DNA from 4 places in the Curtobacterium phoenicis genome. Region 1 is predicted to be linked to each of the others. Evidence: predicted binding sites of a transcription regulator. Region 1 holds the regulator's gene; each other region holds the start of a gene.
The links. The regulator HrcA, encoded in region 1, represses chaperone genes, less so after heat shock. The targets are predictions, from matches to a motif close to TTNGCACTCGNNNNNNNCGAGTGCNAA.
Positions count from the first base shown of each region.

Region 2: the regulator HrcA is predicted to act here: its motif matches at 2,495-2,521, upstream of groES (co-chaperone GroES).
Region 3: the regulator HrcA is predicted to act here: its motif matches at 5,172-5,198, upstream of groL (chaperonin GroEL).
Region 4: the regulator HrcA is predicted to act here: its motif matches at 5,896-5,922, upstream of ABC270_RS02000 (Hsp20/alpha crystallin family protein).

Region 1 is NZ_JBDFLZ010000002.1:1,868,478-1,875,893, reverse strand. It holds gene ABC270_RS09105 (16S rRNA (uracil(1498)-N(3))-methyltransferase) at 1-369, opposite strand, end outside; gene dnaJ (molecular chaperone DnaJ) at 369-1,478, opposite strand; gene hrcA (heat-inducible transcriptional repressor HrcA) at 1,566-2,585, opposite strand; gene ABC270_RS09090 (DUF4870 domain-containing protein) at 2,694-3,092, shown strand; gene hemW (radical SAM family heme chaperone HemW) at 3,118-4,353, opposite strand; gene ABC270_RS09080 (HAD family hydrolase) at 4,382-5,074, shown strand; gene ABC270_RS09075 (DUF1990 domain-containing protein) at 5,339-5,986, opposite strand; gene ABC270_RS09070 (hypothetical protein) at 6,200-6,688, shown strand; gene lepA (translation elongation factor 4) at 6,693-7,416, opposite strand, start outside.
Region 2 is NZ_JBDFLZ010000002.1:66,174-73,589, forward strand. It holds gene ABC270_RS00325 (ABC transporter substrate-binding protein) at 1-834, shown strand, start outside; gene rarD (EamA family transporter RarD) at 994-1,956, opposite strand; gene groES (co-chaperone GroES) at 2,105-2,401, opposite strand; gene ABC270_RS00340 (class I SAM-dependent methyltransferase) at 2,561-3,763, shown strand; gene ABC270_RS00345 (DUF4190 domain-containing protein) at 3,868-4,650, opposite strand; gene tsaD (tRNA (adenosine(37)-N6)-threonylcarbamoyltransferase complex transferase subunit TsaD) at 4,756-5,811, opposite strand; gene rimI (ribosomal protein S18-alanine N-acetyltransferase) at 5,798-6,340, opposite strand; gene tsaB (tRNA (adenosine(37)-N6)-threonylcarbamoyltransferase complex dimerization subunit type 1 TsaB) at 6,337-6,963, opposite strand; gene tsaE (tRNA (adenosine(37)-N6)-threonylcarbamoyltransferase complex ATPase subunit type 1 TsaE) at 7,039-7,416, opposite strand, start outside.
Region 3 is NZ_JBDFLZ010000002.1:3,601,248-3,608,663, forward strand. It holds gene ABC270_RS17290 (response regulator transcription factor) at 1-452, shown strand, start outside; gene ABC270_RS17295 (sensor histidine kinase) at 516-2,216, shown strand; gene ABC270_RS17300 (hypothetical protein) at 2,351-3,241, opposite strand; gene groL (chaperonin GroEL) at 3,510-5,129, opposite strand; gene ABC270_RS17310 (cold-shock protein) at 5,397-5,600, opposite strand; gene ABC270_RS17315 (LytR C-terminal domain-containing protein) at 5,791-6,393, opposite strand; gene ABC270_RS17320 (DUF3263 domain-containing protein) at 6,390-6,689, opposite strand; gene ABC270_RS17325 (DUF2332 family protein) at 6,787-7,416, opposite strand, start outside.
Region 4 is NZ_JBDFLZ010000002.1:385,741-393,156, forward strand. It holds gene ABC270_RS01965 (sensor histidine kinase) at 1-939, opposite strand, end outside; gene ABC270_RS01970 (AAA family ATPase) at 1,220-1,705, opposite strand; gene ABC270_RS01975 (DinB family protein) at 1,753-2,202, opposite strand; gene ABC270_RS01980 (SDR family NAD(P)-dependent oxidoreductase) at 2,316-3,002, opposite strand; gene ABC270_RS01985 (SDR family oxidoreductase) at 3,185-4,018, shown strand; gene ABC270_RS01990 (manganese catalase) at 4,051-4,932, shown strand; gene ABC270_RS01995 (hypothetical protein) at 5,084-5,383, opposite strand; gene ABC270_RS02000 (Hsp20/alpha crystallin family protein) at 5,396-5,836, opposite strand; gene ABC270_RS02005 (hypothetical protein) at 6,079-6,261, shown strand; gene ABC270_RS02010 (MarR family winged helix-turn-helix transcriptional regulator) at 6,280-6,819, shown strand; gene ABC270_RS02015 (TetR/AcrR family transcriptional regulator) at 6,863-7,416, shown strand, end outside.

The sequences.
Region 1 (7,416 bases):
CTTCGCGCCCTCCCACCGGGAGACGCTGCGGGACGCCGACCACGGGACGATCCGGTCGACGCCGATCTCGGTCGACGCCTGCACCGCCATCTCGTCGCGACCGCCCTTGGCGAGGGCCTGCACGAGCGTCAGCGTGGGCGACGGCGCCGGTGAGCGGTCCACCGCCGCGACCTCGAGCACGAGGGCATCGCGGTCGGTGGACAGCACGGGGCCGGTCACCACGGTGCCCTGCCCGTCGCCCAGACGCAGCGTCTCGCCGATCCGGACCCGCGCGACCGACACGGCGTGGCGACCTTCCGCCCCGCCCAGGGACACCTGCGCCCCGACGGTCACGCCGTCGAGCGACGGCACGAGGTACAGCGAGGCCATCAGAAGTTGAAGAAGCGGTCGCGGAGCTTGCCGAACATGCCCTGCTGGAACCGGGCGAGCTGGGGCTTCGTCGCCTTGTGCGACTTCGCGAGCTGCTCGACGAGCTGCCGCTCCTTGTGCGAGAGCTTCGTCGGCGTCACCACCTGCACGCCGATGCGGAGGTCACCGCGCCCGTTGCCGCGCAGCTTCGTGACGCCGCGGTCCTTGAGCACGAGCACGTCCGCGCTCTGGACACCGGGTCGGATCTCGAGCTCGACCGGACCGTCGAGGCCGTCGATCGTCGCGGTGGTCCCGAGGATCGCGTCGGTCATCCCGACCTCGAGCGTCGCGAGCAGGTCGTCACCGTCGCGGCTGAAGACGTCGTGGTGCCGCACCCGGATCTCGAGGTAGAGGTCACCCGACGGGCCGCCGGCGGGACCGACCTCGCCCTGGCCCGGCATCTGCAGGCGCAGACCGGAGTCGACACCGGCGGGCACGTCGACCGGGATCGATCGGCGGGCACGCACGCGGCCCTGGCCCTGGCACGTCGGGCACGGGTTCGGGATGACGGTCCCGTAGCCACGGCAGGTGCCGCAGGGCGCGCTCGTCACGACGTTGCCGAGGAGCGATCGCACCTGACGCTGGATGTGGCCCGAGCCACCGCAGATGTCGCACGTCCGCGGGCTGGTGCCCGGTGCACAGCACGAGCCGTTGCAGGTCTCGCACAGCACGGCGGTGTCGACCTCGACCTCCTTGTGGGTGCCGAAGACGACCTCGTCGAGGTCGACGTCGATGCGCAGCAGGGCGTCCTGCCCCCGCTCGGCGCGGCTGCGCGGACCGGAGCCCCGGCCACCGCCGCCCCCGCCGAAGAAGGCGTCGAAGATGTCGCTGAACCCCCCGGCGCCGCCGCCGAACGGGCTGTCCGCCTGGGGTCCGGCGTCGTACCGACGGCGCTGCTCGGGGTCGCTCAGCACGTCGTAGGCGTGCGTCACGTCCTTGAAGCGCTCGGCCGCCTCGGGACTGGGGTTCACGTCCGGGTGGAGCTCACGCGCCAGGCGACGGTAGGCCTTCTTGATGTCGGCATCGGAGGCGTCCGGCTGGACGCCGAGGACGTCGTAGTGGTCTGCCACGTATCCCTCAGTGTGTTTCGGTTCGGTCGGTCTGGAGGCCCGGTGCGGGTCGTGCGCGTGGGTCGCGACGGTCGCGGTGCGGGCCGGTCAATGTTCGCCCAGGAGCTTGGACAGGTACCGTGCGACGGCCCGGACGGCGGCCATGTTGCTGCCGTAGTCCATCCGGGTCGGCCCGAGCACCCCGAGCCGTGCCACCTCGCCGCCGGCGAGGTACCCGCCGGCGACGATGCTCGTGGCATCGAGGCCGTACTCGGCGTTCTCGGCGCCGATGCTCGCCGCCACCGCGATGTCGTCCACCTGCATCTCCCCGAACAACCGGAGCAGGGTGACTTGTTCCTCGATGGCCTCGAGCACGGGGAAGAGGCCGCCGGAGAAGTCCGACTCGCTCTTCGCGAGGTTCGCCGCGCCCGCCATGAGCAGGCGGTCCTGACGGTTCGCGGCCACCTGCTCGATGAGGGTCGCCACGACGACCCCGGCGAGGGGCTGGACGTCGGGACGGAGCTGCTGCGGCACCGCGCGGAGCGCCCCGGGTACGTCCTGCAGGAGGAGCCCGACCGTCGCGCCGTTCACCACGCTGCGGAGTTCGGAGAGGGCGGACTCGTCGAGGCGGACGTCGCTCTCGACGACGCGCTGCTCGACCCGGGCGGTGTCGGTGATGAGCACCACCATCAACCGGGTGTCGCCGAGCCGGACGAGTTCGACGTGCTGGACCCGGGCGCGCACCATCGAGGGGTACTGCACGAGGGCGACCTGGTTCGTCAGCTGGCTCAGCAGCCGCACGGTGCGCCCGAGTACGTCGTCGAGGTCGCCGGAGGCGCCGAGGAACGTCTCGATCGCGTGGCGCTGCGCGCTGGAGAGCGGGCGGGCAGCTGCCAGGTGGTCGACGAAGACGCGGTACCCCTTGTCGGTCGGGACCCGTCCGGACGACGTGTGCGGCGCGACGATGAGCTGCTCGTCCTCGAGCTGGGCCATGTCGTTGCGGATCGTCGCGGCACTCACCCCGAAGGCGTGGCGGTCGACGATCGACTTCGAGCCCACCGGTTCGCGGGACGCGACGTAGTCCCGCACGATGGCCTTGAGGACCTCGAGGCTGCGTTCACTGACCACCCGGACCCCTTCCGCTCGCGTTGGCACTCTCGTGTGTCGACTGCTGATCCTACGCCCGACGCCCGACAGGACGGGACTTCCGTCGGCACCCGTCGGTACGCTTCCCGCATGACCTACGGACAGCAGCCCGGCGGCCCAGGCGGCCCCCAGTACCCGCCGAACTACCAGGTGCCCCAGCCCATGAGCCCCGAGGACCAGCGGCTCTGGGCGACCCTGACGCACGTCGGCGCGATCTTCTTCAGCCTGCTCGTGCCGATCGTCGCGTACCTCGTGCTGCGCGACCGCGGCCAGTTCGTGCGGGAGCACACCCGCCAGGCACTGAACTTCCACATCACGGCCGCGATCGCCGGGGTCGTGTGCGGCCTGCTCTCGATCATCCTCATCGGCCTGGTCCTGCTGCCGATCCTCGGCGTGCTCGTGATCGTCTTCTCGATCCTCGCCGCGATCGCCGCCAACCAGGGCCGCTTCTACAAGTACCCGCTCACGATCGAGTTCATCAAGCAGTAGCGCAGGGCGCCCGGGAGCCGACGGCTCAGTCGAGCAGCTCGCGGACCACCGCGTCCGCGAGCAGCCGGCCCTGCCGGGTCAGCTCGACCCGACCCCGCACCGCGGCCGAGCCGTCCACGAGACCACGTGCGATGAGCCCGGCGACGCGGCCACGGGCCTCCCGGCGGAGCTCCGAGGTGGCGAGCTCACCGCGGACCCGTGCCGCGAGCAGCACGCGCTCGACGTACCGGGTCTCGTCGTCGAGGGTCTCGCGACCGGCCGCCGGCGACTCCCCGGACAGCACCCGGTTCGCGTACGCGGCCGGGTGCTTGACGTTCCACCAGCGGGTGCCGGCGACCGCGGAGTGTGCTCCGGGCCCGACACCCCACCAGTCGTGCCCCTTCCAGTACGACAGGTTGTGCCGACTCGCGTGGCCCGCCGTGCCGCCGTCGGCATCGGTGCGCGCCCAGTTCGACACCTCGTACCAGGAGTACCCGGCCGCGCCGAGCACGTCGTCGGCGAGCTCGTACATGTCCGCGGCGAGGTCGTCGTCGGGTGCCGGGAGCTCGCCCCGGGCGACCATGCGCCCCATCGCGGTGCCCTCCTCGACGATGAGCGAGTACGCCGAGACGTGGTCGGGCGCGCAGGCGATCGCCGCGTCCAGCGAGGTCCGCCAGTCGGCCAGCGACTCCCCCGGCGTCGAGTAGATGAGGTCGAGCGACACGTCGAGGCCCTGCCGCTTCGCGAGGTCCACCACGAGCGGCACACGCTCGGGGTCGTGCGTACGGTCGAGTGTGGCGAGGACGTGCGGGACCGCGGACTGCATGCCGTAGCTGACGCGGGTGAAACCGCCCTCGCGGAGTGTCTGCAGCGACTCCGCGTCGACCGAGTCCGGGTTCGCCTCGGTGGTGACCTCGGCGCCGGGCAGGATCCCCCACGTCTCGTCGATCGCACGGAGGATCATCACGAGGTCGTCCGCCGGCAGCATGGTCGGGGTCCCCCCGCCGAAGAACACGGTCGACACCGGACGGCGCGGCACACCCGAACGCTCGAGGACGTCCGCTGCGAACCGGATCTCCTGCACGGCGTGCCCCGCGTAGTCGTCGCGACGGACGCCGCGCAGCTCGGACGCCGTGTACGTGTTGAAGTCGCAGTAGCCGCACCGGACCCGGCAGAACGGCACGTGCACGTAGACGCCGAACGGGACGTCGCCCGCTCCCGTTCCGGGGATGATCAGTCCGTCCGACGGAGCGGGATCGGCGATCGGCAGGGCGCTCGGCATGGACTCCATTCTCGGTCATGATGGAGGCATGGAGCACCACACCGTCCCCACCACGGTGCTGTGGGACATCGACGGCACCCTCGTGCTGAACGCCGCCTCGCCGGGCAACCTGTACCACCTGGCACTCGAGCGGGCGGTCGGTCGCGACCTCACCCTGCGCGTCGGGCACCAGCACGGACGGACGGACGCCGGTCTCATCGCCGAGCACGTCCGGGCCCACGACTTCGACGACGCGCTCATCCCGACCGTGTCCGGACACCTGCGCGACCTCACGGACGAACGCTTCCGGGCCGGCGACCACCGTAAGCCGGCGCCCGGCGCCCGCGAGCTCGTCCAACGCTTGGCGGTCCTCGGCTGGCGCAACGGGCTGCTCACCGGCAACTCCGAGCACCGGGCTCGGGTGAAGCTCCGCGGCGCGGGGTTCGACCTCGAGGCGTTCGACTGGACGCACTCGTTCTTCGGCGACGAGGAGGTCGACCGCGCCGGCGTCACCGGACGTGCCGCGGCGGCGCTCCGGGGCGAACGGGCCGTGATCGTCGGCGACACCCCACGGGACGGCGAGGCCGCGGACGCGGCTGGCATCCCGTTCCTGGCGGTCGCGACGGGCGTCTACGACGTCGACGCGCTCCGGGCGACGAGTGCGGTCGCGGTGGCGCGGGACTGCGTCCAGGACGTGCAGATCATCGAGGACGCCATCGCCGCACTCCCCCCGCTGCGCTGAGCCGCGTCGGTCGCGTCCGCGTCGGTCCGCGTCGGCGCGCGACGGTCCGCGTCGGTCCGCATCGCTGGGAGGCCGACGTCGGGCGCTGTCCGCGAGCGCCCGGTCGTCAGCGGTCGCCGAGACTCGGGTCCGCGGACACTTTCGCGGTGTCCGGGCCGCGAAACCGTCCGCCGGGCCGAGTCTCGGCGCGCCGTCGCTGAGCGCGCTCCACGGACCGGTCGCCGAGCGGCGGCGCTGCGTCAGTCGCCGAGCGGCGGAGCTGCGTCAGTCGCCGCGCAGCGCCGCGAGGTACTTCTCGGCCATCACCTTCTGCTGCCGGCGGAGCAGCGGCTCCACGAGGCGCCACTTCCGGCTCGCCGGCTGCGAGAACTGCCGCAGCTGCAGCCAGACCGAGCCGTCGGACGTCCGCTCGACGACGAACGACTCCTCGCCCGAGAGCGGGTGTCCTTCGAGCGTGCCGTAGGCGAAGCCCTTCCGGTCGGTCTCGTCGATGATCGACACGACCCGGACCGGCGCGTGCACGGTCTGCCCGAACGCGTGCATCGTGAGTGTCGCGGTCGTGCCCGCGGTCAGCAACGGTGTGCCGTCCGGCGCGAACCGCTCGACCTTCGGCGTGCCGATCGAGGCGGGGGCGATCGGCACGCCGTGCTCGTCGAATGTCACCGGGTTGTAGCGGACCTCGTCGTCGTCGGGCTGGTCGTCGACGTGCACGCGGATGCCGCTGCGCTCCTGGATCTGCCAGGACAGCGCCTGCGTCACGGCGGTCTCGAACCGCGCGTCACCGTGGCCGATCCGCGCGCGCGACTCGCTGGGCGTGAAGCCCTCGGGCGGGTAGGTCATGAGGTCCGACGCCTGGGTCGCGCCGACCGCGCCGTAGGTCAGGGCGGTCCGGTAGCTGCCGCGGGAACTCATGCCGACCAGCCTACTTGGCGGTGCGTACCGTCACGACCCAGCTGCCGCGGGAACGCACGCCGACCAACCCCCTCGGCGGTGCGCACCGTCACGACCCAGCCGCCGCGGGAACACACGCCGACCAGCCTCCTCGGAGCGGGAACCGGCCGCTGCACGCGGGATGCCCCGAACTGGAGGCTCGGATCACCTCCGTCACACCGCTATCGTCGGTCGGTGCCCACCCCGACCGACGACCACCGTCCGCAGACCGACCGCACGGCGCGGACGCTCGGCACCCTCACTGCCGCCGCCTTCGGGCTCGCGGTCGCCGCACGGCTCGCCGTCGACGCGTACGAGGCACGTGCGGCCCTCCCCGTGCGGTACACGACCGAGCCCCCGGTCGACCGCTACCCGATCGCCAGCACCCTGCTCGCCCAGGTCGCCGTGGCGAGCATCGGCGCCGGCGTGCTGCTGTTCGGCGCGCTGCTCGTGGTCGTCGTCCGACGCTCCCGCCGACACACGGTCGCACCGTGGCTCGTCGGCGGTACGGTCCTCCTCGCCATCGGCGCGGCAGTCGCGTCCGTCGTTGCGGGCGAGCAGACGACGTTCGTCGCGATGACCGAGTGGAGCACCTGGCGGACCGCGCTGGCCGGACTCGCGACCGCGTGCCTCCCGGCCGTGTGCCTGGCCGTGTGGCGGGCGCGCACCGAGCGCGCCCGCTGAGCCGCTACTTCTTCTTCTCCTCGACGTCGCCCGAGAGCGCCGCGATGAAGGCTTCCTGCGGGACCTCGACGCGACCCACCATCTTCATGCGCTTCTTGCCCTCCTTCTGCTTCTCGAGGAGCTTGCGCTTGCGGGTGATGTCACCGCCGTAGCACTTCGCGAGGACGTCCTTGCGCATCGCCCGGATGTTCTCACGGGCGATGATGCGCGCGCCGATCGCAGCCTGGATCGGGACCTCGAACTGCTGCCGCGGGATGAGCTTGCGGAGCCGCTCGGCCATCATCGTGCCGTACGCGTACGCCTTGTCGCGGTGCACGATCGCGCTGAACGCGTCGACCTGATCGCCCTGCAGGAGGATGTCCACCTTGACCAGGTCGGCCGCCTGGTCGCCGGACGGCTCGTAGTCGAGCGAGGCGTAGCCCTGGGTCTTGCTCTTCAGCTGGTCGAAGAAGTCGAACACGATCTCGCCGAGCGGGATCTGGTAGCGGAGCTCGACGCGGTCCTCGCCGAGGTACTCCATGCCGAGCAGGGATCCGCGGCGCGACTGGCAGAGCTCCATGATCGCGCCGACGTAGTCCTTCGGAGCGAGGATCGCGGCGCGCACCATCGGCTCGCGGACCTCGACGATGCGGCCGGACGGGAACTCGGACGGGTTCGTGACCTCGACCGTCGCGCCGTCCTCGGTCGTGACGTCGTAGATCACGCTCGGGGCGGTGGTGATGAGGTCG
Region 2 (7,416 bases), 1.8 Mb from region 1:
GGCTACTCGTCGTACTACTTCCGGACGGCACCGCCGGACTCGGTGCAGGGTTCGGCACTCGGCCAGCTCGTCACGGGTGACGGCAACGCCAAGGTCGCGTTCCTCGTCTTCAACGACACCTACGGCACCGGTCTCCGCAACTCGGTCCAGGCCGCGGTCGAGGCGTCCGGTGGCCAGGTCGTCTACGGCGGCAAGGGCAAGGGTCAGGAGTTCCCGCCCGGACAGACCACGTTCTCGTCCGAGGTGACGGCGGCGCTCGACTCGAAGCCGGACGCGATCGTCGTCCTCGCCTTCGACGAGACGAAGTCGATCATCCCGGAGCTCAAGGCGCAGAACGCCGACATGTCGAAGATCTACATGTCCGACGGCAACACCGCCGACTACTCGAAGGACTTCGACAAGGGCACCCTCACGGGTGCGCAGGGCACGATCCCGGGCGCATCGCCGAAGGACGACCTGAAGAAGCGGCTCGCCGACTTCTACAAGCAGTCCTCGGGCAAGGACCTCGCCGACTACTCGTACGCGGCCGAGTCCTACGACGCCACGATGCTCGCCGCCCTCGCCGCCGTGAAGGGCAAGGGCACCGACTCCGGCACGATCCAGGCCAACATGGCCGCGGTCTCCGGGGCGGACGGCGGCACCGAGTGCTCGACGTTCAAGGAGTGCTCGTCGCTCCTCGGAGACGGCAAGGACATCCACTACACGGGTCCGTCCGGCATCGGCCCGTTCGACGAGAACAACGACCCGTCGAGCGCCTACATCGGCATCTACAAGTTCGACGCGGACAACAAGCCCGTCTACCAGAGCGCCATCCAGGGCTCGGTCTCGAAGTAGGTCCGACCAGGTAGGCACGACCAGTGCGCGAAAGCGACAGTCCCCCGCAGTTCAACCGCGGGGGACTGTCGCTTTCGCGGTGGAGAGGGCGGATCGCGTTGCGTTCTCGGCATGACCGTCCGCAGGGCCGGCCGGGAGGCACGGCGCGCGTCCGGCAGGTCAGGCCGGGTCCGCCACCGGCGCGGCCTGGGAGCGGCGCCGCGAGGAGCGTGCTGCAGCGAAGCTGTCCACCGTGAGCACGACGAGGGCCAGCCACACGATCGCGAAGCCGATCCACCGCTCGGGCGGCATCGGCTCGTGCTGCACGACCACACCGACGAGCAGCTGCATCACCGGCGCGAGGTACTGCGTCAACCCGAGCGTCGACAGGCTCACCCGCCGCGCCGACGACGCGAAGAGCAGCAGCGGCACCGCGGTCGCCGGTCCGGTCAGCACCGTGACGAGGACGTGCGCCCACCCTTCGCTCGTGAACGTCACGCCGCCGCCGAGGCCCGTCACCCCCATCACCACGAGCGCGACGACCGCGAGCGGCAGCAGCCACACGGTCTCGATCGTCAGACCACTCAGTGCGTCGACCGTCCCGCCGACCCGCTTCTTCACGAGCCCGTACAGTCCGAACGAGAACGCCAGCGCGAGGGAGATCCACGGCATCTGCCCGTACCCGACCGCGATCACGACCACCGCGACGACACTGATGCCGACCGCGGCCCACTGCGCCGGTCGAAGCCGCTCACGGAGCACGACGACGCCGAGCGCGATCGTGACGAGCGGGTTGATGAAGTAGCCGAGGGCCGCCTCGACCGTGTGCCCGGTGGTCGTCGCCGCGACGTACACCGTCCAGTTCACCAGGATGAGCACCGCCGCGAGCCCCATCACGAGCATCACCCGGCGCTGGGCGACCAGGGAACGGGTGCGCAGCCACGAGCGGGTGACGGCGATGGCGACCGCGCAGAACACCAGCCCGAAGACGATCCGCCAGGCGACGATCTCGAACGCTCCGGCCGGGGACATCGCCGCGAAGAGCAGCGGCATGAGTCCCCACAGCCCGTAGGCCACGATCGCCTGGAGGACCCCGACGGATGCCTCGCTGCGGACGGGTCGCGTGGTCGTCGGTTCACTCACGGAACCATCCTAGGAAGCCACGCCGACGCTGCGGACCGGCACCGTGCCTCCCGGACGGAAGGCGCGGTGCGCACCGCCGGACCGAGCGCGGACGGACGAACGCCCCGCCGGCCAGGTGGCCGACGGGGCGTTCGCAGTGTGGGCTGGATCAGCGCACGACGACCGCGAGGACGTCGCGGGCCGAGAGGACCAGCAGGTCCTCGCCCGAGTACTTGACCTCGGTGCCGCCGTACTTGGAGTAGATGACCTTGTCGCCGACGGCGATGTCCAGCGGGATGCGGTTGCCGTTGTCGTCGACGCGGCCCGGACCCACGGCCACGACCTCGCCCTCCTGGGGCTTCTCCTTGGCGGTGTCCGGGATGACCAGACCGGAAGCGGTGGTCTGCTCCGCCTCGACCTGGCGGATGACGATGCGATCCTCGAGCGGCTTGATGCTGACGGCCACGGTGACCTCTTCTTTCTCGGTACTGACTCGGTACAGATGGGAACCGGTTGGCACTACGCACAGGAGAGTGCCAACGCCAACTCTAGGGACAGTCTGGCACTCGGTCAATCCGAGTGCCAGCACGTGTCGGGCTCCCCGGCGACCTGGGAGGATCGTCGGGTGGACGCCGCCGAACTCGCCCAGCTGCTCACCCCCGAGGGGATGGCCCTGCTCGACCGTACTCCGAGCGTCTCCGACGGTGGCGAGATCGTCCGGGTCGTCTCGCGCCTCCGTGGCGAGGGGCACGACCCCGGGCTCGTCGCCGCCGTCCTGACCCAGGCGAAGCTCCGGCAGAAGGCGGGCGCGAAGTTCGGCCCGTTCGCCGCGCGCATGCTGTTCACCGAGGCCGGGCTCGAGCAGGCGACCCGGCTGCAGGTCGCCGCGCAGCACGCCGGCCGGTTCGCCGCCGCCGGGCTGGAACGGGTGGCCGACCTCGGGTGCGGGATCGGCGGTGACGCGATGGCGATGGCAGCGCTCGACCTCGACGTCACCGCGGTGGACCGCGACGAGGTCACCGCGGCGGTCGCGACGCACAACCTCGCGCCGTGGCCCGATGCCCGCGTGGAACTCGGCGACGCCGAAGCGTTCGACCTCTCGCGCGTCGACGGCGTGTGGATGGACCCCGCGCGTCGCACCGCCGGACACGGGAACACCCGACGCCTGGCCGACCCGGACGACTGGTCGCCGTCGCTCGACACCGTGTTCGCCGCCGCGACGACGACGCCCACCGGCGTGAAGCTCGGCCCGGGCATCGACCGCGACCTCGTCCCCGACACGGCCGAGGCGCAGTGGGTGTCCGTCGACCGCGAGGTCGTCGAGCTCGCCCTCTGGTTCGGCCCGCTCGCCCGCGACGGGGTCCGGCGCGCTGCCACCGTGATCGGGGCGCACGGAGTGGCCGAACTGACCGCGGCGGCCGATGCACCCGACGTGCCCGTCGGTGCACTGGGGACGTACCTCTACGAGCCCGACGGCGCCGTGATCCGCGCACGCCTCATCGGGGACCTCGCGCGGTCGATCGACGGTCGCATGCTCTCGGACGGCATCGCCTACGTCACGTCGGACCGCGCCGTCTCGACGCCGTTCGCCCAGGGGTTCCGGGTCGTCGACACGATGCCCCTCGACGTGAAGCAGCTCGCGGCACGACTGGCCGCGGACGACGTCGGCACCGTGGAGATCAAGAAGCGCGGGGTCGACGTCGACCCGGCGCAGTTCCGGAAGCGGCTGCGGCTCCGGGGGCGGGGTGCGGTCACGCTCGTGCTCACCCGCCTGGAGGGACGCCACACCGCGATCCTGTGCGAGCGGCTGGGCGAGGTGGCCGGGTAGGTCGCAGCACCACGACGGCCCCCGCCGGTGCGGGGGCCGTCGTGGTGCGTGTGCGCGGCGGCGCCGATGCGCCGTGGTCGAGAGCGGCGCGGCTGCGCCGTGGCTCAGAGGATGAACGCGCCGGTGGAGCCGAAGTCGTCGGAGTAACCGGAGCCGCTGCGGGACGCGATGGAGATGGCGATCAGGAGCCCGATGCCGATGATCCAGAGTGCCGTCAGCGCCCAGCCACCGAAGATGCCGGCGAGTGCGAGCCCGCGGCCACCCTCACCGGTCTGCTTGATCTTGCCGAGGGCGACGTGGCCCATGATGGCGCCCGCCGGGCTCGTGAGGATGATGATCGGCCAGATCAGGATGCCGGCGAAGGCGAACACGATCGAGAGGATCGACAGGGTGTTCGTCCTCGGGCGCTGCGCGTACGGCTGGTAGCCCGGCGCGGCGTACGGGGCGCCGTACTGCTGCTGCTGGCCGTACTGGTGCTGCCCGTACTGCTGCCCGCTGTACTGCTGGCCGTACTGCTGCTGCCCGTACTGCGGCTGGCCGTACTGCTGCTGGTTCGGCGCAGCGTACGGGTTGCCCGGGGCCGCGTAGGGGTCGCTCGGCGCCGCGGAGGGGTTGCTCGGCGCGGCGTACGGGTTCTGCGGCGCACCGTAGCCAGGGTGCTGGCCCGACGCTCCGGTCGGGGCCGATCCGTACGGGTTCGCGCCGTACGGGTGCTCGGGCGGCTGCGGCGCGCTCGGCGGCTGCGGTGCACTCGGCGCTTCACCGGGCGCCGGGGTCGACGTCGGGTCGGACGCACGGCTGCCGTCGGACTGCTGCGCACCGTCGTACCCGCTGCGCGACGGCTCGTCGGACTGGCCCGGCCTCGGCCACTGGTTCTGATCGGACACCGTGTCCACCCCTCCCGGCACCGCACGTCGGGTACCGGCCCCCATCGTTCCACACGCAGCCCGAGCCCGTGCAGGAGGGCGGACGACCCGTCGGACCCGCGGACGTCAGACCTGGACGGTGGTCACCGGCAGCGTCGAGTCCGCCGCGATCCCGAGGTCGCTCGGCGCGTGCCCCTCGGCGACGAGCCGCGCGGCCACCGCTGCGATCATCGCGCCGTTGTCGGTGCAGAGGTCGAACGGGGGGATCCGGAGCTCGACGCCGGCGGCAGCGCAGCGCTCGGTCGCGACCGCACGCAGTCGGGCGTTCGCCACCACGCCTCCGCCGAGCAGGAGCCGGTCGACCCCGGTGTCACGGCACGCGTTCAGGGCCTTCGTGAGGAGCACGTCGACCACGGCCTCGCGGAAGGACGCTGCCACGTCGGCGACGGGGACCTCTCGACCCTCGTCGCGGCACTTCTCGACCCAGCGGGCGACCGCGGTCTTCAGCCCCGAGAACGAGAAGTCGTAGCGGTGCGCCGCCATGTCCTTCGGCAGCGTCAGCCCGCGGGGGAACCGGATCGCCGTCGGGTCGCCGTCCGCCGCGGCCCGGTCGATCTGGGGACCACCCGGGTAGGGCAGGCCGAGCAGCCGCGCGACCTTGTCGAACGCCTCCCCCGCGGCGTCGTCGATGGTCTCGCCGAGGAGCTCGACGTCACCGACGAGGTCCCGTACGAGCAGCAGCGACGTGTGCCCGCCGGAGACGAGCAGTGCCACGGTCGGCAGGTCGATCTCGGAGCCGTCCGCACGCAGGACGTCGGCGCCGACGTGCCCGACGAGGTGGTTCACCCCGTAGAGCGGCTTGCCGGTCGCGACCGCGAGGGCCTTCGCCGCCCCGACCCCGACCATGAGCGCGCCGGCGAGCCCCGGCCCCGCGGTGACCGCGACGGCGTCGAGCTCGTCGAGCGTGACGCCGGCCCGGTCGAGCGCCTCGCGCAGCGTCGGGGTCATGGCTTCGAGGTGCGCCCGTGCGGCGACCTCGGGCACGACGCCGCCGTACCGGGCGTGCTCCTCCATGCTCGACGCGATGACGTTCGCGAGCAGGGTGGTCCCGCGGACGATCCCGACGCCGGTCTCGTCACAGCTCGTCTCGATGCCGAGCACGAGGGGTTCAGCTGTGCTCATCGAGCGCCTCCTGTCCGATGGGCCCGACGCGACCGGCGCCGGGTGCCGTGGGCAGCTCCGCGCGCATGACCCACGCGTCGACGCCGTCGGGCTGGTAGTAGCGGGGCCGCGTCGCGATGTGCTCGAAGCCGAAGGCCGTGTACATCGCCTGCGCGACCGGGTTGTCGGCGCGGACCTCGAGGAAGACCTCGTAAACGCCGCGGCGCCGGGCCTCGTCGAGGAGCTCGGTGAAGAGCGCCTTGCCGACGCCCCGCCCGCGCTGGTCGGCGGCGACGGCGATGGTCTGCACGTCCGCGACCGGGTTCCCAGCGAGCGACGACAGCCCGGCGTAGCCGACGACGGTCGGCGCGGCACCGTCGGCCACGGTCTCGACCACCACGTAGTACCCGTGCGGCGAGTACAGCTCGCCGGACATCTGCGACGCGGACCACGCGTCCGTCGGGAACGACACGTGCTCGAGCCACATGATGTCGTCGAGGTCCTGCGGGTGGGCCGGCCGGAGCCGCAGTCCGTCGGGGAGCGCCGTCACCGGACGACCCGCTTCGGGGCTCCCGGCATCGTCACGTCGGGGTCGCGCAGGTAGAGCGGGGTGTCGTCGGCGAAGGGAGCGCCCGAGGCGAGGCGGTCCGCGGCGAGCGCGCCGAGCCTCCAGGCCGGGATCGCGGTGGCGGTGACCCGGTCCCAGGTGGCCGCTTCCGGACGGGAGGCGCGGATCGCCTCGTCGAGGTCCGCCGGCTTGGCGAGTCCCGGGCCGGCGATGCGGACCCCGTCGGCGTCGTACGCCGACCAGTAGACCTCGCGGCGGCGGGCGTCCGTCAGGACGACGAACGGACCGGCCTGCGGCTGGTCCGCCGCGACGGCGTCGTGGCTGACCAGGGGGAGGACGGGGAGGCCGCGTGCAGCGGCGAAGGTGCGGGCGGCGGCGATGCCGACACGGAGGCCGGTGAATGGGCCGGGGCCCATGCCGGCGACGACGCCGGTGACGTCGGCCGGCGCGACTCCGGCCTCGGCGAGCACCTCGGCGAGGAACGGACCGATGACCTCGGCGTGACGGCGGGAGTCGTCGGTGCTGCGCTCGGCCAGCGGCTGACCGGTGGTGGGGTCGACGAGGGCGACGGACGTCCCGGCGGAGGTGTCGATCGCGAGCAGCACCAGACCATCGTAGGCGGTCGTACGCGTCAGTCCGGGTGGGTGTCGAGACGCGGCTCGGGGAACCGATCCCGGGCGTCAGAGCCGGACGTCGGTCCAGCGGGATCCGGTGGCGGTGACGACGACCCGTCGGGGTTCGTCGGGGACGTCGTCCGGGTCGAGGTCGTCGTCGGCTGCTGCCGAGTCACCGGCGTCGCCGGTCGCCCGGACGATCTCGACGTCGAGCACGTCGTCGGAGATCCCGTCGACGAACCCACGACCCCACTCCACCACGACGATCGAGCCGTCCCAGTCGAGGTCGAGGTCGTCGAGCTCCAGCGGGTCGGACAGGCGGTAGGCATCGACGTGCACGAGGTCCGGGCCGCTCGTCGTGGGGTGCGTCCGGGCGAGCACGAAGGTCGGGCTGGAGACCTGCCCCCGGGCACCGAGTGCGGCTCCGAGGCCCCGGGTGAGCGT
Region 3 (7,416 bases), 1.7 Mb from region 1:
TCACGGCGAAGGACGACACCGAGGACAAGATCACGGGCCTCACCGTCGGCGGCGACGACTACGTGACCAAGCCGTTCTCCCTCGACGAGATCGTCGCCCGCATCAAGGCCATCCTGCGTCGCACGATGAACGACGAAGAGGACGCCATCATCCGCGCCGGCGAGCTCACGATGGACCAGGACACCCACGAGGTCACCATCGGCGACGCGCAGATCGAGCTCTCCCCCACCGAGTTCAAGCTGCTCCGCTACCTCATGCTCAACCCGAACCGGGTGCTCTCGAAGGCGCAGATCCTCGACCACGTGTGGGAGTACGACTTCAACGGCGACGCGGGCATCGTCGAGTCGTACATCTCGTACCTCCGCCGCAAGCTCGACCAGTACTCGGCCGAGCCGGTCATCCAGACCAAGCGCGGCTTCGGCTACATGCTCAAGGCGGCGAAGGCCTCCTAGGCGGGCTTCTTCACGGCGGCCGTCCGGTTTCACCGGGCGGTCGCTGTCTATCGTTGGGGCAGCATGCACACGCGAATGAGCCGCTGGTGGGACGGGATCTCCCTGCGCACCAAGATCACCGGGATCACGGTGCTCCTGGTCGCGCTCGGGCTGCTCGTCGCCGGGCTCGGCACGATGACCGTCCTCTCGACCTACCTGCTCACGCAGCTCGACGACACCGTGAAGCAGACGACGGAGCAGCTCGAGGGCCAGAACATCAGCGACGGCAAGCAGTACTGCGAGCTGTCGGTCGTGCTGTCGCAGCGCGCCTACGTCGCCGCGTACAACGCCGACGGCGATCAGATCTGCCAGACGAAGACCAGCAGCCGGCCGGACATCCGGATGCTCGACTTCGCGCAGGCCTCGCAGAGCACGCAGCGGTTCTCGCTCTACGACAGCGCACACGACCACGAGTGGCGCGCGCAGGTCATCCCCGCCGCCCTGCAGAACCGCTCCGACGGCACCACGGAGACCGGGTACGTGCTCGTCGCCGTGTCGAGCGCCGACAACGACCAGACGATCCTCCGGTTCACCGTCATCTTCCTGTTCTTCGGCATCTCGGTGATGCTGCTCGGCGCCATGCTGACCCGGCTCCTCGTGACGGCCACGTTCGACCCGTTGCGCGACGTCGAGGACACCGCTGCGCGCTTCGCCGCCGGGGACTTCAACCAGCGGCTCGAGGCAGACACCCCGAACACCGAGGTCGGGCGCCTCAACCGGTCCCTGAACGCCATGCTCGAGCGCATCGACACCGCGTTCGAGGACCGGGAGCGCACCATCGACCAGATGCGTCGGTTCGTGGGTGACGCCTCCCACGAGCTCCGGACGCCGCTCGTCTCGCTCCGCGGCTACGCCGAGCTCTACCGCATGGGTGCCCTCCGCAAGGAGGAAGACGTCGCCCAGGCCATGGAGCGCATCGAGAAGGAGGCCCAGCGCATGGGTCTCCTCGTGCAGGACCTGCTCCAGCTCGCCCGCATCGACGAGTCGAAGCCGCTCGAGCTCGGCCCGGTCGACCTCGTGTCGATCGCCCGCGACTCGGCGCTCGACACGATGGCGTCGAACCCCGACCGGGAGATCCAGGTGCTCGTCGAGGACAGCGTCACCGGCGAGAGCGTGCCGCAGGCCGTCCGTCCGGCGATGTCCGAGACGGGTGAGGTCCCGGCGTCGCCGACGTCGGCGTCCGCCAACACGACCGGACCGATCGCGTTCTCGCGTCAGACGATCGCCCGACTCCGTGCCCGCCGGAACCGTGCGATGAGCCTCGACGCCGCTCCGACCGACGAGACTACCCCGCTGCCGACGGTCGTCCTGCCGAAGCGCCCGCCGATCGTCCTCGCGGAGGAGAACAAGATCCGGCAGGTCGTCACGAACCTCATGGGCAACGCGATGCGGTTCACCCCGTCCGACGACCCCATCGAGATCGGCATCGGCGTCGACGAGGAGCGCGGCATGGCGAACATCGACGTCATCGACCACGGCGAGGGCATCCCGCCGCAGCTCCGCGACAAGATCTTCCAGCGGTTCTGGCGCGCCGACACCTCACGGGCGCGCGACACCGGCGGCTCCGGCCTGGGGCTGGCGATCGTGAGCGGCATCGTGCAGGCGCACCACGGGTCGGTCGAGGTGTTCGACACCGAGGGCGGCGGCGCGACCTTCCGGGTGTGGCTCCCCCTGCTCCCCCGCGACTGGACGCCCCCGGCCCCCGAGGCCGCGCCCGCCCCCTGACGCGTCCGCGGGCGCGTTCCGCCGCCGGCCGGTCCGGTTGGTCGCACAACGTGCCGCTAAACGCCGGCCGAGCCGACAGGTTCTGCGACCAGCTCGATCGGCCGACGGCAGGTCGTGCGACCGGGGCACCGCTCTCACGCGGCTCGCCGAACACGCTCTCGGACGACGAACGCCTGCCGAAGCCGTTCGAAGAGCACAGCCGGGCGCGATGCATCGGCGCGAGTGGCGTGGATGACGAGCCAGTCGTTGACCGCGAGGCCATTGTCCCGACGTTGGTCGTGCTCGAACGCTGCACGCTCCCGGTGATGGGCGCCGTCGTACTCGAGCGCGATCCGCCACTCCGGCCAGGCCATGTCGACCCGCGCGAGGAACACACCGCGCGCGTCGTACACCTCTACCTGGAGCTGGGGCTCCGGAAAGCCGGCATCGACGACCGCGAGCCGGAGCCACGTCTCCATGGCCGAGTCCGCGCCCACCCGCACGAGGTCGAGCACCTCCCGTGCCGCTGTGTTGCCGTGACTTCCCGGGCGAATCGCCGCGATGAGGTCGCCGACCGTCAGCAGTCCACCGGATCGGACGAAGTGGTCTGCGACCGCGACTGCCTGGTGCACCGTGAGGAGACCGACGCTCTCTCGCCAGGCCTGTGCGGGAGCGCTGACGCGGACACCGTCGCGGACCACTGTGTCGATCGGAGCCCGACGCCGGTGTCCCGTGACACCTCGTCGCCGCATCAGTGGACCGGTGCCGGCGGTCGACACGTGAACCGGCTCGTCCGCCGCCCGGCGAGGGAGCGGCGCACCCCACACCGCGAGTGCCGACGTGTGGCTCACGTGCTGGTCCGGACGCAGCACCAGACCGACCGCCCGGACCAGCGAGAGCGACGGGTCGGTCGTGCGGACACCGTGGGTGGGGCGGAGCAAGTCTCCTCGACGGAGTCGATCGGCGCCGACCCCGATCGCGTTGGCATCACGGACGAGGAAGCCCGCTCGGTCAAGCTCGGGCGAAAGCGTACGGGGGTGGGTCATGCCGGGAGTATTGCCTCGGGCTACGTCCGCTGGCTCCCTCGGGGCGCGAGCTGTGGAGAACTCGGCGAGCCGCGCCTCCCGTGCGGAACTCGGTGGTCGCGCAACGTGCCGTGCGCGGAGCGTCGTGGTCTCACGAACTGTCGCCTACCAGCGACGAAGCCGACACGTTTTGCGACCAACCGGCGGCACCCGCCCCCCACGCACGCCCCCCCCAGCACGCGGAAGGGCCCCGCACGCGCAGCGTGTGGGGCCCTTCCGGAAGCCGGGACTAGAAGTCCATGCCACCCGTGGGGTCGCCGGCCGGCATGGCCGGGGCCTTCTCGGGCTTGTCGGCGACGACGGCCTCGGTCGTGAGGAACAGACCGGCGATCGACGCAGCGTTCTGCAGCGCCGAGCGCGTGACCTTCGCCGGGTCGATGATGCCCGCGGCCACGAGGTCGACGTACTCACCGGTCGCGGCGTTGAGGCCGTGACCCGACTCGAGCTCGCGGACCTTGGCGGCCACGACACCCGGCTCGAGACCGGCGTTCAGCGCGATCTGCTTGAGCGGCGCGTCGATGGCGACCTTGACGATGTTCGCACCGGTCGCCTCGTCACCCTCGAGGGAGAGCGACTCGAGCGCGACGGACGCCTGGATGAGGGCGACGCCACCACCGGCGACGATGCCCTCCTCAACAGCAGCCTTCGCGTTGCGGACGGCGTCCTCGATGCGGTGCTTGCGCTCCTTGAGCTCGACCTCGGTCGCAGCACCGGCCTTGATGACGGCCACGCCACCGGCGAGCTTCGCGAGGCGCTCCTGGAGCTTCTCGCGGTCGTAGTCGGAGTCGGTCGCCTCGATCTCGGAGCGGATCTGACGGACGCGGCCCGCGATCTGCTCCTCGTCGCCGGCACCCTCGACGATGGTCGTCTCGTCCTTGGTGATGATGACCTTGCGGGCCTTGCCGAGCAGGTCGAGCGTCGCGTTCTCGAGCTTGAGGCCGACCTCTTCCGAGATGACCTGGCCGCCGGTGAGGATCGCGATGTCCTGCAGCATGGCCTTGCGACGGTCGCCGAAGCCCGGGGCCTTGACGGCGACGGACTTGAAGATGCCGCGGATCTTGTTCACGACGAGGGTCGCGAGGGCTTCGCCGTCGACGTCCTCGGCGATGATGAGGAGCTGCTTGCCCGCCTGGATCACCTTGTCGACGACCGGGAGCAGGTCCTTGATGTTCGAGATCTTCGAGTTGACGATGAGGATGTACGGGTCCTCGAAGACGGCCTCCTGGCGCTCCGGGTCCGTGACGAAGTACTGCGACAGGTAGCCCTTGTCGAAGCGCATGCCCTCGGTGAGCTCGAGCTCGGTGCCGAAGGTGTTCGACTCCTCGACGGTGACGACGCCTTCCTTGCCGACCTTGTCGATCGCCTCGGCGATGAGCTCACCGATGGTGGTGTCAGCGGCCGAGATCGACGCGGTCGCGGCGATCTGGTCCTTGGTCTCGATGTCCTTCGCGTTGGCGAGGAGCTGGTCGGAGACGGCGGCGACGGCCTTCTCGATGCCGCGCTTGAGCGACACGGGGTCGGCACCGGCGGCGACGTTGCGGAGGCCCTCGCGGACGAGCGCCTGGGCGAGCACGGTCGCGGTGGTCGTACCGTCACCGGCGACGTCGTCGGTCTTCTTCGCGACCTCCTTGACGAGCTCGGCGCCGATCTTCTCGTACGGGTCGTCGAGCTCGATCTCCTTGGCGATGGAGACACCGTCGTTCGTGATCGTGGGGGCGCCCCACTTCTTCTCGAGGACGACGTTGCGGCCGCGCGGGCCGAGCGTCACCTTCACGGCGTCGGCCAGGGTGTTCAGGCCGCGCTCGAGGCCGCGACGGGCCTCCTCGTCGAAAGCAATGATCTTAGCCATGTGAGTTTCTCGTCCCTCCCGGACGTCGTCATGGGGGTCGTGCTGGCACTCAGCGTGAGCGAGTGCCAACGCCGATTCTGGCACTCGACGGGTGCGAGTGCAACACAGCCGGGAGGCACGTGTCGACTTCCCAGGTCGGGTCCCGCTGCGAGCAACGCACACGCGACGCACGCGCACCGCACGCGCGCTGCACGCGCGGCACACGCTCCCGGTACGACGAACGCGCCGCCCCCGAGGGGACGGCGCGTTCCGGTGTGGTTCGGTGGCTCAGGCGGGGCGGACCGCCTCGGCCTGCGGGCCCTTCGAGCCGGTGCCGACGTCGAACGTGACCGCCTGCCCCTCCTCGAGGACCTTGTAGCCCGACATGTCGATGGCCGAGTAGTGCACGAAGACGTCCTGGCCACCCCCATCGACGGTGATGAAGCCGTAGCCCTTCTCGGCGTTGAACCACTTGACCGTTCCGTTGGCCATGATTGTTGCTCCCTGCGGTGGTGCTGCTGCGATCGACGGCGTCGTCGGTGCGACACCTCGCAGTGACTCTTGCGCACGGATGTCGATCCGACAAGAGGTGTGACGTCGTTTCACGTCCATTCCGTGCAATCGCAACGCGCCGGAAACACGTTCGTCACGAAAGCACACGGAATGCGTCCGGGAATGCCCGTCAACCGGTGTAGTCGGACCCCAGGACGACACTGACGTCAGCGTTCGGGAACGCCGTGGACTGCTGCACGGCCGTGGTGCCGAGCGACTTCGCGATGCCCTGCGCGACCGCCACGGCCTCGGCCGAGCGGTAGTACACGATCGTCTGCGTGGTCCCGGTCGTACCGGCGTCACCCGTCGAGGCGATCTTCCACCCCGCTCCGGTCAGTGCGGTGGTTGCCCGCCCGGCGAGTCCGGTCGTCGTGGTGCCGTTGAGCACGACGACGCTCGTGCTGCCCTGCTGCGCGGGGGTCGCGGCCGCCGCGCCCGACCCGGAGCCCGACGACGCGGACGGCGACGAGGACGGCGACGGCTTCGCGGTCGCGGAGGCCGTGGCCGAGGGCGTCGGGGACGCGGCGCTCCCGCCGGAGTCGTTGCCGTCGGAGAGGCCGGTGGTCGCCAGCCCGAGCCCGAGGACGCCGAGGCCGACGAGGACACCCGTGGCGAGGGCTGCCCACGCGAAGACGATCCAGCCGCGGCCCCGACGCTGGGGGCCGCGGTGCGCGCCGACGCGCGGGCCGTCGGTGGCGTCGTCGAACCGGTCTCGGGGGAATCTCTCGGTCATCGGTCCTCTTCGCGGGGTTCTGGTGCGGCTCCGGGGAGCGCGAAGCTGCGCCCCGCCCGCGCCGTGACGCGGGCGTGCCGGAGTCGTTGCAGCCGGGTGACGAGCTGCGGGTCGTACGCGAGCGCCGCCGGGGAGTCGATCACGCGGTCGAGCACCTGGTAGTACCGGGCGGGCGACATGTCGAACTCGACGCGGATCTCCGCCTCCTTCGTGCGGTCGTGCCGCGCCCGGTCGTGCTCGAACGCGAGCACGTGCAGGTCGAGCTCGCTGAGCGCGTCTGCGGGGGTGGTGGTCACGACGGTCCGATCACGAGGCGGTAGGGCACGGTCTCGCACATCGTAGGGGTGCCGCGTCGCCGGACCCTGGCACGCCGCTGGACTGTCGCGAAGCCGGTCACAGGTCCCGGAGCCACCGGATCCGGGTCCCGAACGCGTCGGACACGGCGACCGCGACCCCGTCCAGCGAGACGGTCGCGAAGGCGTCCGGGTCGCTCCGGTCGACGTCGGCCGGCAGGGTCGCCGCGACGCCCTCGAGGATGCCGGTCCGCTCGAGCGCGACCCAGCGCACGCCCCGCTCCGCGAGGCGGTCGACGACGCGCTGCCGGTCCGCGCCGGGCACGTACACGAGCGTCCCGGTCGTGAGGACGACCGGCTCGCAGCCGTCCGGCAGGTGGTCGAGTGCGCGGTCGAGGTCGCCGGGCAGGCTCCCCCGCAACCGGACGGGAGGCACGGCGAGCGCCGCGGACGCCGCCGCACGCATCAGGGCGGTCCGGTCCGTCGCCTCGGGCGGGACGGCCTCGACCAGCCGGTCGAAGGCGCCCGGCTCGCCGAGGTCGATCGGGTTCGGGTCGAGCGCCACCCGTGCCGCGACGGCGATCGGGCGAACCGCGGGAGCGGGTACGGCACCGCGGGCGTCGGCGACGAGGTGGAGCAGGGACCCCTCGGCGGTCGGGGTGTGCATCCGGACCCGTTCGCCCCCGCGGTCCACGACGGTGTAGTCGAGGGTCACGCGGTCCGGGATCGA
Region 4 (7,416 bases), 1.5 Mb from region 1:
CCGGCGGGCAGCGGTGCCGGCGTCCGGGCCGAACGGACGCGGGACGCCACGAACGGTGTGCTCCACGGTGACCCCGGCGTCGCGGATGCCCTGCACGATCTCGTCGAGCGTCGCGGGACCGGCGTCCCCGGTGCCGTCGATCTGCCCGAGCACCTGCCGGACCTCCATGAGCGAGCTGCGCGCGGTGCTGGCGATCGTCGCGCTGACCTCGCGGACGCGCGCCTCGTCGGCGAGGAACGGCACCGAGTCGGCCTGGGCGATGATCACGGCGAGGGAGTGGCCGACGACGTCGTGCACGTCGCGGGCGATCGCCGCTCGGATCCGCTCCGACTCCGCGACGTCGATGGCGCGGGTGGCGGTGGCCTCGGCCTCGGTGGCGACGGCCTCGGCTCGGGACCGCGCGGCCTCGGCATGGGCGCGCCGTTCGGATTCGCGGTCACGGGAGCGGAAGGCGCGGACGGCCAGGCCGCCGGCCCAGACTGCGAGCAGGGCGGCCGCAGGAGCCGCCATCGCCAGGAAGGCCTGGTCGCGCGGCCCGTTCACGAGCACCGCGAACCGGAAGCCGGTGACGGTCAGGTAGAGGGTCGCGCCCACTCCGGCGAAGAACGCGAGCAGGCCGGAGAGCACCACCTCGGCGCGGGTGCCGACGATCGCCGTGGTGCCGATGACGACGAAGATCGCGAGGTCGACCAGGGACGGACGCTCGCCGCCGGCGACCTGGACGAACCCGAGGGCGACGATGAGGAGCATCGCGACGGACGGCGAGATCCGTCGCACGGCGATGGCCCCGGCGGCCGCGACGACGGCGGGCACGCTGGCGTGCTCGAGCTCGAGGTCGACGGGGGCGAGGAACGCGAGCGCCGCGACGACCGCCCAGACCACGTCGACGACGATCGAGCGCGTGGCGAGCGGTCGGATGAACGTGCGCCCTTCCGTCACGGGTCCGATCATCGCACGGAGGCGTCCGTCGCTCGGCTGCGGGCCGGGACGCCCCCGCGGCCCTGGGAGGGGTCGGCCCGGCGCCTCACGCCACGGGGGACATCGCGATGAGCGCCCATGCGGTGACGGCGACGATGCCGGCGCAGACCGACAGGGTGGCGATGACGTGCTTGATCGAGGAGTCCATGCTCCTCAGCCTCGACGAACCGGGGCGGGACCGCATCGGGCGGACGGCCGAAGCGCATCGGCCGCGGGGACGAACGCGGTCACCGTCCGGTCGTCAGCGAGCGAGGGCGGCCAGGTCAGCGACCACGTCGGCCATCGGCCGGGTCGCATCGAGTTCGTGGGTGCACCCCGCACGGAGGAGGGGGAGCACCTCGGCGAAGTCGGCCTCGATCATCGCGCGCTCCACCGCGGTCTTCCCGTACGGGTTCGTCGTCCGGCGCGCGACCCGTTCGAGCAGGACGTCGAGTGGTGCGTCGAGGAGCACGACCGCGTCGAAGCGGTCGTACCAGCGGTCCTGGTTGCGGACACACCCCTGGACGAAGAGCGCCCGATCGTCCTCCTCGTCGAGGAGCGCCGTCATCCGTTCCTCGACCCAGAGCCACTTGCCCCGGTGTGCCTCATCGGACGGGTGCGGGTACGGGTGGTAGGCACGCCAGCCGGGGTCGTCGGTGTCCACGACCCGGTGGCCGAGCGTCGCCAGCCGCTCCAGTGCCGAGGACTTGCCCGTCCCCGACATCCCGGTGATCAACACCTTCGTCACGCCCGGGAGCCTACCGATCGGTCAGGCGTCGGACACCAGCACGATGCTCAGCGCGCGGCGTACAGGTCGCGGAGGAGTGCCGCCTCGGCCCCATGGTGGACCAGCTCGTCCGCCACGTGCAGGACGAACGACCGCTTCGTCGCCGCAGCGTTCGGCCCGGCGACCGCACCCATCGGCTCGGACGCGGTGTCGCTGGCCTCCGTCGCCGTCGCGAGGAACACTCGGATCGCCGCATCGAGGGCCACGAGGGCCTCGGCGGCGGTCACCGGACCGTCCGGCGTCGGGTCGGCCGTCGCCGCGAGTCCCAGCCACTCCCGGTTCCGGCTCGCCGTGAGCACCTCGACGACGTGGTCGAGCCGCCACCGCACGGTGACCTCCGCGTCCCCGGGGATCGGCTGCCACACCCACTCGTCGTCGGTGAGGCCCGTCATCCGGTCCGTCAGCCGATCGGCGGCGTACCCGACGAGCCCGACGACGTCCTGCTCCGCACTGTCCATGCCCCACGGTGACCCCGCACCGGGCGCGTGGACCGGGCGCGTGACGTGCCACGAGGCGGACGGGAGGCGCGGGGCGGCCCCGCGCCGGGCCTCCGGGCCGCCGCACCGCGGCTTCAGACGACGACGGACCCGAGCATCCGGTGCGCGATCGAGATCGACTCCCCGCTCAGCGCCGAGAGCGGTGAGGACAGGAAGGCGACGAGGTCCGCGATCTGCTGCGGGCTCGACTCCCCGCCGGCTCCGCGCTGCACCTCCGAGGAGGGCTCGTCCGTCACGGTTCCGGGGTTCACCACGTTCACGGCGACGCCGGTGCCGGCGAACTCGTCGGCGAGGTTCTTCGCGATCACGTTCGTCGCGGTGTTCCGCAGCGACGCCGTGATGTTGCCCGCGATGTAGGCGTTCTGGCCGCTGACCACGACGACGCGGCCGAAGCCAGCATCGCGCTGGTGGGGGAGGACGGCGTTCGCGACGCGGAGGAAGCCGAGCGCCTTGCCGTCGATCGCCTCGGCGACCTGCTCGGGGTCGGACTTCCGGGCCGGGTCGAGGGTCTGCGCACTCGGGGCGGCGGTCACCACGAGCACGTCGATCCGTCCGTGCCGCTCGACCACCGATGCGACTCCGGCGTCGACGGACGGCTGCGACGCGGTGTCGATCGACACGCTGTGCTCGTCGTCCCCGGCGTTCCGGGAGGCCACCACGACGGTCGCCCCCTCTGCTCGGAGACGGTCGACCACCGCCCGTCCGATGTAGCCCTTCCCCCCGACGACGAGTGCGACACGATCCGACAGCTGCAGGTCCATGTGCTGCACGCTACGCGCGAGCCACACCACACGTGCTCGCGCGATCCGGCCACGCTGCCCGCGTGATCGGGCCACTCCCGGTCACCCGTCCAGAGCGCGCAGCCGACCATCGGGCGCGTCGACGAAGACCGGTCGGCGCGGGACCGAGGTCCGACCGGCACGTGAAGCGATCAGGAGGCAACATGACCGACCAGCAGCAGCCCCCGGGCAGCGACCAGGAGCTCAGCCCGACGGCCGACCACGGCGAGCGGTCCTACCGGGGGTCCGGCAAGCTCACCGGCAAGCGGGCGGTCATCACGGGCGGTGACAGTGGCATCGGCAAGGCCGTCGCGATCGCCTTCGCCCGTGAGGGTGCCGACGTGCTCATCAGCTACCTCCCCGACGAGGAGGACGACGCCCAGGACACGAAGCGCTGGATCGAGGAGGCCGGTCGGACGGCCGTCCTGCTGCCCGGTGACGTGAGCGACCCGGCGTACTGCCGGTCGGTCGTCGCCACCGCGGTCGAGCAGCTCGGTGGACTCGACGTCCTCGTGAACAACGCGGCGTACCAGATGACCCACGAGACCATCGAGGAGATCAGCGACGAGGAGTGGGACCACACCCTCGCGACGAACCTCAGTGCCTACTTCCACCTCGTCAAGGCCGCGCTGCCGCACCTCGGGCCGGGGTCGGCGATCATCGGGTCGAGCTCGGTGAACTCCGACGACCCGAAGCCCGACCTCGCGCCCTACGACGTCACGAAGGCGGGCGTCGCGAACCTCTCGGCGGCGCTGGCACAGCTGCTCGGGCCGCGTGGCATCCGCGTCAACAGCGTCGCGCCCGGGCCGATCTGGACGCCGCTCATCCCCTCGACGATGCCGCCCGAGGAGGTCGAGCAGTTCGGCAAGCAGACGCCGCTCGGTCGTCCCGGGCAGCCCGCGGAGCTCGCCCCGGTCTACGTGCTGCTCGCGAGCGACGACGGCAGCTACGTCTCCGGTGCCCGCGTCGCCGTCACCGGCGGTACCCCGATCCTCTGAACCGAACGACCGAACGAAGACAGGAGCACGATTTGTACTTCCACAAGCAGGAACTCCAGTTCAAGTCCACCCCGGACAAGCCCGATGCCGTCTACGCGCGGAAGCTGCAGGAGGTGCTCGGCGGTCAGTACGGTGAGATCACCGTCGCGCTGCAGTACCAGTTCCAGGCGTGGAACATGCACATGCCCGGCAAGTACCGCGACCTGGTGTTCGGCATCGGCGCGGAGGAGATGGGCCACGTCGAGATGCTCGCGACGATGATCGCGCAGCTGCTCGAGAAGAGCCCGCTCGGCATCACCGAGGACGCCGTGCAGGACGACCCCACGGTCGCCGCGATCGTCGGTGGTACGGACGTCCAGCAGGGCATCGTCGCCGGTGCCGGCGCCCGCCCGGTCGACAGCAACGGCAACCCCTGGCAGGGATCGTTCATCACCGCGAGCGGCAACCTGCTCGCCGACTTCACGGCGAATGCGAACGCCGAGATGCAGGGACGCGTGCAGGTCGCCCGGCTGTACCACATGACCGACGACCACGGCATCCGTGACCTGCTGAGCTTCCTGCTCGCGCGCGACACCATGCACCAGAACATGTGGTCGACGGCCGCCGCGGAGCTCCGCGAGAAGGGCATCGAGGACTTCCCGGTGCCGAGCAACTTCCCGCAGGCGAAGGAGAACCAGGAGGTCAACTACCAGTACCTCAACTTCTCCGACGGCAAGGAAGCGGCGAACGGCCCCTGGGCGAGCGGCCCCTCGTTCGACGGAAAGGGCGAGTACACGTACCACGACGGGCCGACGACCACGTCGCCGATGCCGCCGCCCACGCACCCGGACGTGCGGTTCTACGGCACGACCGAGCTCCCGAACGTCGTGGAGAAGACCGCAGGGACCGTGCAGGACAAGCTCAACAAGGAGTAGTCCGCAGCACGAAACGCGTGCGTTTCGACGCGGCATCCGTCGATCGACCGGTGCGACGTCGGAACGCGCGCGTTTCGTGCACCCCCGGAAACCGACGAACGGACTGGAGGCACGGTGCCAGCCGGCACCGTGCCTCCAGTCCGTCATGTCGTCACCGCGCGGTCGTCGCCAGCGTCCCGGTGTCGTCCGCCGGCTCCGACGGCGGTCTGAAGACGCCGTCGTAGAGCCGGACGACGCTCCACCCGGCCGTGAGCGCCGCCGTCCCGAGGACCGCGGCGGCCCACGGAACGAGCCCGGAGAACGCGGCCGGCGCGACCACCCACGCGAGGAACGAGCCGACCGTGCTGCCGGTCGCCCCGAGCACCAGGGCCACCCGCCGGTCGAGACTCGTCGCGGTGAGCGCGGCGGTCACGGCCGCGATCGCGATCAGTGCGTTCAGCAGTCCTGCCACCGCACCTCCGACCTACTCGGCGGTCCCGCTGCCGACGGCGAGCTGCTGCGAGCCGCCGCCCACCGCGACCTCGATCTTGCGCGGCTTCGCCGACTCCTTGACCGGGATCGTGATGCTCAGCACACCGTTGTCGTAGTTCGCGGTGATCCGCCCGGCGTCGAGGTGGTCGCCGAGGGTCAGCTGTCGGACGAAGGTGCCGGGCTGCCGCTCGCGTGTGATCCACTGCGAGCCCTCCGGGGCGCCGAGGGTGCGCTCGGCGCGGATCGTGAGGACCGAGCCGTCCACGTCGACGTCGACGCTGCCCGGGTCGATGCCCGGCAGGTCGACGTCGAGGACGTAGTGGTCCCCGGTGCGGTACAGGTCCATCGGCATCGAACGCGGTCCGCCGGCGCTCCCGAGCAGGGAGCCGGCGAGGCGGTCGAGCTCGCGGAACGGGTCGAAGTTCATCGTCATCGTCGTCAACTCCTTCTGGTGGTCCCTGTTGAGTCCCCTCGACTCAACTGGCATCAGTTTTAGCACTCGAACCCAGAGAGTGCCAACAGTGCGCTCGGAGATCGCTGTGGGGCACCGTCCAGGTGGTTCAGTGCGCGAATCGTCCAGAACAAAAACTGTTCGTTGCACGAACCGTTCACGTCGTGAAAGAGTTCGGGTGTCCGCACGGACACCTCGACCACAGCAGGAAGGCGGGATCAGACATGCGCAGCACGTACACGGGGATGCCGCGACTCGCAGCCAGCGGCCGGAGCCACCCTCGCGTCGGCCTCACTGACCAGGCAGTGATCGACGCCTTCGTCCAGCGGCGGATCGACGACCCGTCGCTGCTCTCGAAGCAGACCGAACCGTCCTACGCCGACTTCTTCTCGGCCCCCCTCGTCTGACCAGGAGCGCATGACCGCATGCCGTTGACCGTCGTCCGCCGTGAGCACGCCCACCTCTACGCCCGCCAGCCCCGCTCGGCCGCCGCGAAGACCGCTGTCGACGCTCTGCTGCGCCTGCAGCACGCCGAGGAGCAGCAGATCGAGGCGGCACGGGTCGAGACCGGTCTGACGAAGAACGAGTCGCTCGCGCTCCGGTACCTGCTGCAGGCGCACCGCGACGAACGGCCGATGGGGCCGAAGGACCTCGCGGTGATGCTGTCGGTGTCCAACGCCTCCGTCACCAAGCTCGTCGACGGGCTCGTCGCATCGGGTGACCTGATCCGGGCAGCGCACCCGACGGACCGCCGCCAGCAGGTCCTCGAGCCGACCGACCAGGCCGCCGCGAAGATCGGCGCGTCCTACGCGTCCTTCCACGAGGCGGTGGTCGAGGTGCTCGACGGGCTCTCCGAACGGGACAACCAGGTGCTCACGCGGGCACTCTCCGCGGTCGTCGACGCGATCGGTGCGCGATCGCCGCAGCCGGTCGACGAGTACACCGTCGTGCCGGAGGGCGCCTGACCTCGCGGTCGCGCGGAAAACCTTCCAGCGGTAAGTTGGCGGGGTGACCACCCCGGCCGACGACGACGCGGTCCCGCAGCGACGCGGGTACCGCAAGGGTGCCGAGCGCCGGGCGCAGATCCTCGACGAGATGATCCGCATGGTGGCCGCGCAGGGAGTCGACGCTTCGTCCCTCCGATCGGTCGCCGACGCCCTCGGGATCACCCACGCGGCACTCCGGCACTACTTCCCCAGCCGGGACGAACTCCTGCTCGCGGTCTACCACGAGCACGAGGTCCGGTCGCAGGCCGACCCCGGACGTGACAAGTCGGCGATCGGCGACATGCGGGACAGTGCCGTCCGGAACCGCGCGGTCCCCGGCCTCGTGCAGCTCTACACGACCCTGTCCGCCGATGCCGTCGGCGAGGGTCACCCGGCCACGCGGGAGTTCATGCGCGAGCGCTTCGCGTCCCTGCGCGCCGAGCTCGCCGAGTGGATCCGGGCCGACCAGGCTGCCGGCCGGATCCGGGAGGACGTCGACGCGGTGGACCTCGCCAGCCTGAGCATCGCGGCGTCGGACGGTCTGCAGGTGCAGTGGCTGCTCGATCCGGACGCGGT